One region of the Pseudomonas sp. R1-7 genome, then DNA from elsewhere that is predicted to be linked to it. Evidence: predicted binding sites of a transcription regulator. Region 1 holds the regulator's gene; the other holds the start of a gene.
The links. The regulator sigma-54, encoded in region 1, starts transcription at its own class of promoters, with help from an activator protein. The targets are predictions, from matches to a motif close to ANTGGCATNNANNTTGCTNT.

Region 2: a site for sigma-54 is predicted at 2,813-2,832, ahead of J3P79_RS19040 (flagellar basal body rod protein FlgF). Genes of this name have one in related genera too.

The regions. Positions count from the first base shown of each region.
Region 1 is NZ_CP071661.1:1,047,721-1,053,255, reverse strand. Features, by position in the region: gene J3P79_RS04610 (KdsC family phosphatase) at 1-163, shown strand, start outside; gene lptC (LPS export ABC transporter periplasmic protein LptC) at 171-740, shown strand; gene lptA (lipopolysaccharide transport periplasmic protein LptA) at 727-1,275, shown strand; gene lptB (LPS export ABC transporter ATP-binding protein) at 1,275-2,000, shown strand; gene J3P79_RS04590 (RNA polymerase factor sigma-54) at 2,164-3,663, shown strand; gene hpf (ribosome hibernation-promoting factor, HPF/YfiA family) at 3,740-4,048, shown strand; gene ptsN (PTS IIA-like nitrogen regulatory protein PtsN) at 4,061-4,525, shown strand; gene rapZ (RNase adapter RapZ) at 4,528-5,385, shown strand; gene J3P79_RS04570 (HPr family phosphocarrier protein) at 5,401-5,535, shown strand, end outside.
Region 2 is NZ_CP071661.1:4,276,720-4,282,254, reverse strand. Features, by position in the region: gene phhA (phenylalanine 4-monooxygenase) at 1-759, opposite strand, end outside; gene J3P79_RS19045 (sigma-54-dependent transcriptional regulator) at 1,088-2,650, shown strand; gene J3P79_RS19040 (flagellar basal body rod protein FlgF) at 2,887-3,624, shown strand; gene flgG (flagellar basal-body rod protein FlgG) at 3,674-4,459, shown strand; gene flgH (flagellar basal body L-ring protein FlgH) at 4,523-5,218, shown strand; gene J3P79_RS19025 (flagellar basal body P-ring protein FlgI) at 5,264-5,535, shown strand, end outside.

The DNA of each region.
Region 1 (5,535 bases):
GGTCGGCCTGGGCATGGCCGTGGCCAACGCCGCGGCGTTCGTGCGCGAGCATGCCCATGGCGTCACCACGGCAAAGGGCGGCGAAGGCGCAGCCCGCGAATTCTGTGAACTGATCCTGCGTGCCCAGGGCCACCTCGAAGCGGCCAACGCCGCATACCTGTGAGCCATTTATGCTAAGCAAGAAGATTCGCACCCTCCTGGTGTTCGGCTGTATTGCGGCGATTTTCGCCGCGGTGGGCTATTGGAACATCAGCCCGGAACGCTTCCTGGACCAGCCGGCGCCCAAGGTCGAGGAAAACATCGACTGGTACGCAACCAATACGCATACCCTGCAATACTTGCCCGACGGCAAACTGCAGTACGAAATGACGTCCGACAAGGTCGATCACGTAAAGGCGACTGATATCACGCTGGTCACCAAACCGGACCTGAACATGTTCCGGGGCACCGAATTCCCATGGCATGTCCAGAGCGAGCGCGCCGAGGTCAATCCCGGCGGCACCGAAGTCGAACTGATCGACTCGGTGCGCATCACCCGGACCGACGAAAAAAACCGTACGACCCTCATCACCACCAGTCGCATGACGGTCTTCCCGCAACGAGAATATGCGCAGACCGAGCAACCCGTTAGAATCGACGGCGCTGGCGGCGTATCGACCGGCACGGGAATGAAGGCGTATTTGAAGGAAAGCAGGATACACCTGCTATCGAAAGTAAGAGGACAGTATGAAGCTCGCTAAAACCCTCCCTATTTTGCTCAGTCTGGGCGCAGCACTGGGAAGCGCGAGCGCCTGGGCCCTTCCCAACGACCGCGACCAGCCTATCCGTATCCAGGCCGACGACGCGCAACTGGACGACAAGAACGGTGTCGCCACCTATAAGGGTGATGTGATCATTACCCAGGGCTCGATGAAGGTGACCGGCAACACCGTGACCATCACCCGCACCCAATCCGGCGACATCGACGTAGTGACTTCGGTGGGCAACCTGGCCTACTTCGAACAACTGCAAACCGCAGGCGACACCAAGCCCGTGCAAGGCTACGGTGTCACCATCCAGTATCACGCCGCCCAGGACCGAGTTGTATTGATCGATCGCGCCAAGGTCGTCGACAAGGACAACAACGTGACCCAAGGCGAGAAAATCGTCTACGACACGGTCAAGAAACTGGCCAGCGCCGGTCGCGCCACTGGCAGCAAGGTCACCGAGGCGCGTCCGCGCATCGACATGGTGATCCAGCCGAAAAAGAAAACCGACGAGCAGAAGGCCCAGTAATGGCAACTCTGAAAGCCCAGCACCTGGCCAAGAGCTACAAGAGCCGCCAGGTTGTGCGCGATGTCAGCCTGTCCATCGACAGCGGCCAGATCGTCGGCTTGCTCGGCCCCAACGGCGCCGGCAAGACAACCTGTTTCTACATGATCGTCGGCCTGGTCCAGTCCGATCAGGGTCGCGTACTGATCGACGACCTGGACGTGAGCCACCAGCCGATGCACGGCCGGGCAAGGGCTGGCATCGGCTATCTGCCACAAGAAGCGTCGATCTTCCGCAAACTGTCGGTTGCCGACAACATCATGGCGATTCTCGAGACCCGCAAGGAGCTCGACAAGGCCGGTCGTCGCCAGGAGCTGGAAAGCCTGCTGCAGGAATTCCATATCAGCCACATTCGCGACAACCTCGGCATGAGCCTGTCCGGCGGTGAACGTCGTCGCGTGGAAATCGCCCGCGCCCTGGCCACCGCGCCGAAATTCATTCTACTCGACGAACCCTTCGCCGGCGTGGACCCGATTTCGGTCGGCGACATCAAGCAGATCATCCACCACCTCAAGGCCAAGGGGATCGGCGTGTTGATCACCGACCACAACGTTCGCGAAACACTGGATATCTGCGAAACTGCCTATATCGTCAACGATGGCCAGTTGATTGCCGAAGGTGACTCCGCCACCATCCTGGCCAACGAACTGGTGAAGGAAGTTTATCTGGGTCATGAGTTCCGCCTGTAAGCGCAAGTGCCTGGCGAATCGTCCGGGCGTTGCCAATTTTATTGTGACGACGCCCTAGGCAAACACCTCGGTTTCAGGCATATAATTTGCTTAAGTTTGGCGCTCCGGCGCCCTGTAGTGGATGGCGCATGTGCGCCGGCAAATAAGGTGTTTAGCCCCTGCCATGAAACCATCGCTAGTCTTGAGAATGGGCCAGCAGCTGACGATGACACCGCAGCTGCAACAGGCCATCCGCCTGCTCCAATTGTCGACCCTGGATCTGCAACAGGAAATCCAGGAGGCCTTGGAATCCAATCCGATGCTCGAGCGCCAGGAAGAAGGCGACGACTTCGACAACACCGATCCACTGGCCGACAACGTCGAACAGAAAACCACCCCCGAGATCCAGGAACCGTCCTACCAGCAGGAAGCCGCCCCTACGGTGGATAACCTCGAAGATGGTGAATGGAACGAGCGCATTCCCAACGACCTGCCCGTGGACACTGCGTGGGAAGACGTCTATCAGACCAGCGCGAGCAGCTTGCCGAGCAGCGGCGACGACGACGAATGGGATTTCACCACCCGCACTTCCGCCGGCGAGAGCCTGCAGAGTCATCTGCTCTGGCAATTGAACCTGGCGCCGATGTCCGATACCGATCGCCTGATCGCCGTGACCCTGATCGATTGCATCAACAATCAGGGCTACCTGGACGAGACGCTGGAAGAAATTCTCGAAGCATTCGACCCCGAGCTCGACATCGAGCTGGACGAAATCGAAGCCGTCCTTCACCGCATCCAGCAGTTCGAACCCGCGGGCATCGGCGCTCGCAACCTGGGCGAGTGCCTGTTGCTGCAATTGCGCCAACTGCCCGCCAAGACCCCTTGGCTGACTGAAGCCAAGCGCTTGGTCACCGATTACATCGACCTGTTGGGCGGCCGCGACTACAGCCAACTGATGCGCCGCATGAAGCTCAAGGAAGATGAGCTGCGCCAGGTCATCGAGTTGGTGCAAAGCCTCAATCCGCGCCCCGGCTCGCAGATCGAATCCACCGAACCCGAATATGTGGTTCCCGACGTGATCGTGCGCAAGCACAACGATCGTTGGCTGGTGGAGCTCAACCAGGAGTCGGTGCCCAAGCTGCGCGTCAATGCCCAGTACGCCGGCTTCGTGAAACGTGCCGACACCAGCGCCGACAATACTTTCATGCGCAACCAATTGCAGGAGGCGCGCTGGTTCATCAAGAGCCTGCAGAGCCGCAACGAAACCCTGATGAAGGTTGCCACCCAGATCGTAGAGCATCAGCGCGGCTTCCTGGAGTATGGCGACGAAGCGATGAAACCGTTGGTCCTGCATGACATTGCCGAGGCGGTGGGCATGCACGAATCGACGATTTCACGCGTCACTACCCAGAAATTCATGCATACCCCGCGGGGCATCTATGAATTGAAATACTTTTTCTCCAGCCATGTCAGCACCTCCGAAGGCGGCGAATGCTCGTCCACGGCCATCCGCGCGATCATCAAAAAACTGGTCGCCGCGGAAAATCAGAAAAAGCCGTTGAGTGACAGCAAGATCGCTGGTTTACTGGAGGCACAAGGCATTCAGGTGGCCCGCCGTACCGTCGCCAAATACCGCGAATCCCTCGGGATCGCACCTTCGAGCGAACGCAAGCGGTTGATGTAACGGGCCACGCCACAGCGTTCCAGTGGCAGGCAACCCAGCCTGCCGCTTTATGCACTGGCAACGAAGGAGAAGCTGTATGCAAGTCAACATCAGTGGACACCAACTGGAAGTGACCGAACCCCTGCGCACCTACATCGGCGAAAAACTCGACCGATTGGAAAGGCATTTCGACAAGATCACCAATGTGCAAGTCACGATGAACGTCGAAAAGCTGCTGCAGAAAATCGAAGCCACGCTGCATATTCCCGGCGGAGAAGTGGTTGCCAACGCAGAGCATTCAGACATGTATGCCGCGATTGACCTGCTGACCGACAAGCTGGATCGCCAACTCAAAAAGCATAAGGAAAAGACCCAGAGCCTCCTCCAGGGCGCAACCGGTCGTTAACCCCCCCAATCCATGATCCGACTAGAAACCATCCTGACCCCCGGCCGTTCCCAAGTGAACGCGCCGGGTGGCAGTAAAAAGAAAGCCCTCGAACAAATCGCCAACCTGATCCACCGCGAGGTGCCTGATCTGGTGATGCAGGATGTCTTCGAGGCCCTCATTGCCCGTGAAAAACTCGGTTCCACCGGTTTTGGCAACGGCATCGCTATTCCCCATTGCCGCCTCAAGGGCTGTGAAGCGCCGATCAGCGCGCTGCTGCACCTTGAAGCCCCCATAGATTTCGACGCCATCGACGGCGCGCCGGTCGACCTGCTGTTCGTATTGCTGGTTCCGGAAGCGGCAACCGATGCGCACCTCGAGCTGCTGCGCCAGATCGCCAGCATGCTGGACCGCAAGGAAGTGCGTGAAAAACTGCGCAGCGCACCGAGTAACGAAGCTTTGTATCAGGTTGTCCTGGACGAGCAGAGCGGTCATTAAACATGCGCATGATCATCGTCAGTGGCCGCTCCGGCTCCGGTAAAAGTACCGCCCTCAATGTGCTCGAGGACAACGGCTACTATTGCATCGATAATTTGCCGGCAGGCCTGCTTCCGGAATTGGCCGAGCGCGCCCTGATCCACACCGAACTGGCGCAACCGCTGGTCGCCGTGTCCATCGATGCCCGTAACCTGCCCAGCCATCTGTCGCGATTCCCCGAACTGCTCGAGGAAGTGCGCAACCGGCATATCCAGTGCGACGTGCTGTACCTGGATGCCGATGAAGAAACTTTGCTCAAGCGCTTCTCCGAAACCCGTCGACGTCATCCGCTGAGCAATGCCAGCCGCTCCCTGGCTGAAGCCATCCATGACGAAAGCCAACTGCTGGGCCCCATCGCGGACCTGGCGGACCTCAAGCTCAACACCACGAACCTGAACCTGTATCAACTGCGCGACACCATCAAGTTGCGCCTGTTGAACCAGCCGGAACCGGGTACCGCCTTCCTCGTCGAATCGTTCGGTTTCAAGCGCGGTATGCCGGTGGACGCCGACCTGGTATTCGATGTCCGCTGCCTGCCCAACCCTTATTGGAAGCCGGAACTGCGCGAGCAGTCCGGGCTGGACCAACCGGTGATCGATTACCTGGCTGCCCAGCCGGATGTCGAGGAGATGTTCCAGGACATCTCCAGCTACCTGCTCAAATGGCTGCCCCGCTTTGCCGCGAGCAACCGCGCCTACGTCACGATCGCCATAGGCTGTACCGGTGGACATCACCGCTCCGTCTACCTGACCGAACGCCTGGGTCAGCTCCTGCAACAATCCCTGAAGAACGTCCAGGTTCGCCACCGCGACCTCAGCTAAAGGATTCACACCGCGATGCCTGCTCGGGAAATTGAAATCATCAACAAGCTGGGTCTGCATGCCCGAGCGTCAGCGAAATTCGTCGGTGTGGCGGGTCAGTTTCCGGATGTCACGATCAGGGTCGGGCGCGACCCTGAGACCACCGTCGAT
Region 2 (5,535 bases), 2.8 Mb from region 1:
CACGTGCAACCCCAATTCCCGACCGCGCGTGACCATGCCCATGATGTCTTCATGGGCCAGGTCGAACAGGCGCTTGAGCTCGGGCAACACGAAATACACCGGTTGCAGGATGTCGATGCGATACGGTGTGCGCATGGCTTCCAACGGATCGAAGGATTGATGCTCCGGCTCGTCGGACAGGCAGTACACGGTTTCCTTGGGGGACGAGAGGATACCGCCGCCATAGATGCGCCGACCCCGTGGCGTCTCCACCAGGCCGAATTCGATGGTCATCCAATACAGGCGAGCGAGGTAGACGCGTTCTTCCTTGGAAGCCTGTAGGCCGAGTTTGCCGTAGGTGTGGGTAAATTCTGCAAACCAAGGGTTGGTCAGCAAGGGGCAGTGACCAAAGATCTCGTGGAAAATGTCCGGCTCTTGCAGGTAATCCAGTTCTTCCCTCGTACGAATAAACGTCGCGACCGGAAACTGCTTGCTGGCCAGCAATTCAAAGAAGGTCTGGAACGGGATCAGTGCCGGCACCCGGGCGACCTGCCAGCCCGTGGTTTCGCCCAGCACTTTATTGATTTCGTCCAGTTGCGGGATGCGGTCGTGGGGCAGGCCGAGCTTGTCGATACCGTCCAGGTATTCCTGGCACGCACGGCCCTCGATGACTTTGAGCTGGCGGGTGATCAGCGTGTTCCACACCGCGTGTTCTTCAGCGGTGTAGTGGATAAAACCTTGCGCATCGGGCTCGCGGGCCACGTACTGCGTCTGCTTCATGCTGCTCTCCTGCTGATATCCCTCAGGGGGAAGACTTGTTTGTTGTTATGTCCAGCGATGCAGTAGAGATAACTTGAAGCAGAGATCTGTGCAGCAGGCTATCCCGGGGTTTAACGGCCCGTCGCCGTCAAAATCGTAAAACGTTCGTTACATAAATGGACGAGTCTCGATGTTTCGGGCATTTTCGTTTGGGAAAGTTCCTACAACTGTCACATAATCTTGACGGCTATTTGCGCCGCAGCGCAGAAAACCGTGGCGAGGGAGCTTGCTCCCGCTGGGCTACGAAGTAGCCCCCCATTTCATGCTTGCAAACACATCGGGCCTTTTCATGCGTATCAAAGTCCATTGTCAGAACCGCATCGGCATCCTGCGGGACATTCTCAACCTGCTGGTGGAATACGGCATCAACGTCGCCCGCGGTGAAGTAGGGGGCGAGCATGGCAATGCGATCTACCTGCATTGCCCGAACCTGATCAACATCCAGTTCCAAGCCCTGCGTCCGAAATTCGAAGGCATCGCCGGGGTATTCGGTGTAAAGCGTGTAGGGTTGATGCCCAGTGAGCGTCGGCACATGGAGCTCAACGCCTTGCTGGGCGCCCTGGAGTTTCCGGTGCTGTCCATCGACATGGGCGGCTCTATCGTCGCGGCCAACCGGGCGGCGGCGCAGCTGCTGGGAGTGCGGGTGGACGAGGTGCCGGGGATTCCCCTGTCCCGCTACGCCGAGGATTTCGACCTGCCGGAACTGGTGCGCGCCAACAAGTCGCGCATCAATGGCTTGCGGGTCAAGGTCAAGGGCGACGTGTTCCTGGCGGACATCGCGCCCTTGCAATCGGAACATGACGACAGCGAAGCCATGGCCGGTGCGGTGCTGACGCTGCACCGCGCCGACCGGGTGGGCGAACGCATCTATAACGTACGCAAGCAAGAACTGCGCGGCTTCGACAGCATCTTCCAGAGTTCGAAAGTGATGGCGGCAGTGGTCCGGGAGGCCCGGCGCATGGCGCCTCTCGACGCGCCGTTGTTGATCGAAGGCGAAACCGGCACCGGCAAGGAGTTGCTGGCCCGTGCCTGCCATTTGGCCAGTCCACGAGGGCAGTCACCGTTGATGGCCCTCAATTGCGCCGGCCTGCCGGAGTCGATGGCCGAGACCGAGCTGTTCGGCTACGGTCCCGGTGCTTTCGAAGGCGCCCGGGCCGAAGGCAAGCTCGGCCTGCTGGAACTGACGGCGGGCGGGACGTTGTTTCTCGACGGTGTCGGGGAAATGAGCCCGCGTTTGCAGGTGAAATTGCTGCGCTTCCTGCAGGACGGATGCTTCCGTCGCGTAGGCAGCGACGAAGAGGTGTACCTGGATGTCCGGGTGATCTGCGCGACCCAAGTCGATTTGTCCGAGCTCTGCGCCCGGGGAGAATTCCGTCAAGATTTGTACCATCGCCTGAATGTGCTTTCTCTGCACATCCCGCCGTTGCGCGAATGCCTCGACGGGCTGGCCCCGCTGGTCGAGCATTTTCTCGACCAGGCCAGCCGCCAGATCGGCTGCCCACTGCCGAGGCTGGCCCCGGCGGCGATGGACCGGCTCAGCCATTACCACTGGCCGGGCAATGTCCGACAGTTGGAAAACGTGCTGTTCCAGGCCGTTTCCCTGTGCGACGGCGGGACGGTGAAGGCCGAGCACATCCGCCTGCCGGACTACGGCGTGCGGCAGCCCCTCGGCGATTTTTCCCTTGAGGGTGGCTTGGACGAGATCGTTGGCCGCTTCGAAAAGGCCGTCCTGGAGCGTTTGTATTCCGAGCACCCGAGTAGCCGGCAACTGGGCAAGCGGCTGGGAGTTTCCCATACGACTATTGCCAATAAGTTGAGGGAATACGAAGTTGGCAAAGAATCTGGCGCGTGAAAATGTTGGTTTTCGTGGCGAGGGAGGTCTAGTTGATTGCTTAGGCGGACACTTGCCGCAACCGGCATGGCACCGCCGGTTTTTCGTCTTCGATAGACTTCCATAATTTCCTCCAATTCTCTCAAGCCCTTTGTTTGCCGGGCTCTCTGGCGCCAGAAAAAAGTTGGTCTGCAATTTGCTTAAGGCTGTGCAACACAGCAGTGGACGGCAAACGTCCGGCATGCAGAGGAACGACAGTGGACAAGTACCTTTATGTGGCAATGACCGGCGCCAGCCAGAACGCACTGGCGCAACGGGCCCATGCCAACAACCTGGCGAACATTTCCACCAATGGTTTTCAGAAAGACCTGGAGCAGGCACGTTCGATGCCGGTGTTCGGCGACAGCTTTCCGGCGCGGGCGTTTGCCATGTCCGAGCGGCCTGCCACTGACTTTACCCCGGGTGCGCTGGTGGAAACCGGTCGTGACTTGGACGTGGCGGTCAGCGGGCCGGGTTGGATGGCCGTGCAGAACCCCGATGGCGGTGAAAGCTACGTGCGCACCGGCAGCCTCAACGTTGACGCCCTGGGCGTGCTGCGGGCCGGCAACGGCATGCCGGTGATGGGCAATGGCGGTCCGATCGCCGTGCCGCCGGAGCAGAAAATCGAAATCGGCCAGGACGGCACCATCAGTATCCGCGCCATGGGCGAAGGCCCGCGTGTGATGGCTGAGGTAGACCGCATCAAGCTGGTCAACCCGGACCTCAGGAACATGACCAAGGGCCTGGATGGCTCGATCCGTACCAAGGACGGCCAGCCGGCGCCCATCGATGCCAACGTGCAGTTGGTGTCGGGCTTCCAGGAGGCGAGCAACGTCAATGCCGTGGATGAAATGACTTCCGTGCTGGCGTTGGCCAAGCAGTTCGAGCTTCACGTCAAGATGATGAACACCGCCAAAGAAGGCGATGAAGCCATGGCTCGGGTCTTGCAGATCTAACTATTAATTACAGCGCTGCGCCGAAAAACAGGCGTGAGAGGAGAATCGAATGCTTCCGGCTCTTTGGGTTGCCAAAACAGGTCTGTCCGCCCAGGACACCAACCTTTCCACTATTTCCAACAACCTGGCGAACGTCTCGACCACGGGCTTCAAACGTGATCGCGCCGAGTTCCAGGACCTGCTGTACCAAGTAAAACGCCAGCCAGGCGCCCAGTCGACCCAGGACAGCGAATTGCCGTCGGGCCTGCAAGTGGGTACCGGTGTGCGCATCGTCGGCACCCAGAAAAACTTCAACGCCGGTAGCCTGCAAACCACCGAGCAGCCGCTGGACATGGCCATCGACGGTCGGGGTTTCTTCCAGATCCTGCAGCCGGACGGCACCACGTCCTACACCCGTGACGGTACCTTCCACCTCGATTCCAATGGCCAGATCGTCAACGCCAGCGGTTTCGCCCTGGAGCCGGCCATCGTCATTCCGAACGATGCCCAGACCTTCACCGTGGGCCGTGACGGTACCGTGTCCATCACCGTGGCCGGCAACCCTGCTTCCCAAGTGATCGGCAACCTGCAGACCGCTGACTTCATCAACCCGGCCGGCCTGCAAGCCGTGGGCAACAACCTGTTCATGGAAACCGCCGCCAGCGGTGCGCCGCAAGTCGGCACCCCAGGCCTGAACGGTTTCGGCACCACGCTGCAGAACACCCTGGAAACGTCGAACGTGAGCACTGTTGAGGAGATGGTCAACATGATCACCACCCAGCGCGCCTACGAAATGAACTCCAAGGTGATTTCCACCGCCGACCAGATGCTCTCGTTCGTCACGCAGAATCTGTAATCGCGTCGCAAAATCCGTAGACAGGGCGGCCTGAGGCCGCCTGCAACACCAAGAGGTAGGGTCATGAATCGCTTCGTATCTGTTCTGGCATTGAGTGGGATTACCGCATTGGCGGGCTGTGTCGCGCCAACACCAAGGCCCAATGACCCGTACTACGCTCCGGTGTTGCCACGCACGCCGTTGCCGGCCGCAGCCAATAACGGCTCGATCTACCAGGCCGGTTTCGAACAGAACCTGTACAGCGACCGCAAGGCTTTCCGGGTCGGTGACATCATCACCATCACCCTGAACGAGCGGACCCAGGCCAGCAAGAACGCCAACTCGCAGATCGACAAGACCAGCGAGACCAGTGTCGGCCTGACCTCGCTGTTCGGCTCCAGCCTGACCACCAACAACCCGATCGGTGGCGGCGACCTGAGCCTCAATGCCGGCTACGGTGCCGACCGATCGAGCAAAGGCGACAGCCAGTCCGGCCAGAGCAACAGCCTGACCGGCTCGATCACCGTGACCGTCGCCGATGTGCTGCCCAACGGCATCATCGCCGTGCGCGGCGAGAAGTGGTTGACGCTCAACACCGGTGACGAACTGGTGCGCATCGCCGGCATGGTCCGCGCTGATGACATTTCCACCGACAACACTGTTCCATCGACCCGCGTGGCCGATGCGCGCATCACCTATTCGGGCACTGGTGCCTTTGCCGATGCGAGTCAGCCAGGTTGGTTCGACCGTTTCTTCCTCAGCCCGAAGTTCCCTTTCTAGGTGATCAAGTTGAATCTTAAACAGCTGTTGATCGGTGCCCTGGTGATGTCGGCAGCCTTCACCGCTCAAGCCGAGCGCTTGAAGGACATCGCTAGCATCTCCGGCGTGCGTTCCAACCAGTTGATCGGCTACGGCCTGGTCGTGGGCCTCAATGGTACCGGCGACCAGACCACGCAGACCCCGTTCACCCTGCAAACCTTCAACAACATGTTGTCGCAGTTCGGCATCAAGGTGCCGGCCGGCTCCGGCAACGTGCAGTTGAAAAACGTCGCGGCGGTGTCGGTCAGTGCCGATCTGCCGGCGTTTGCCAAGCCCGG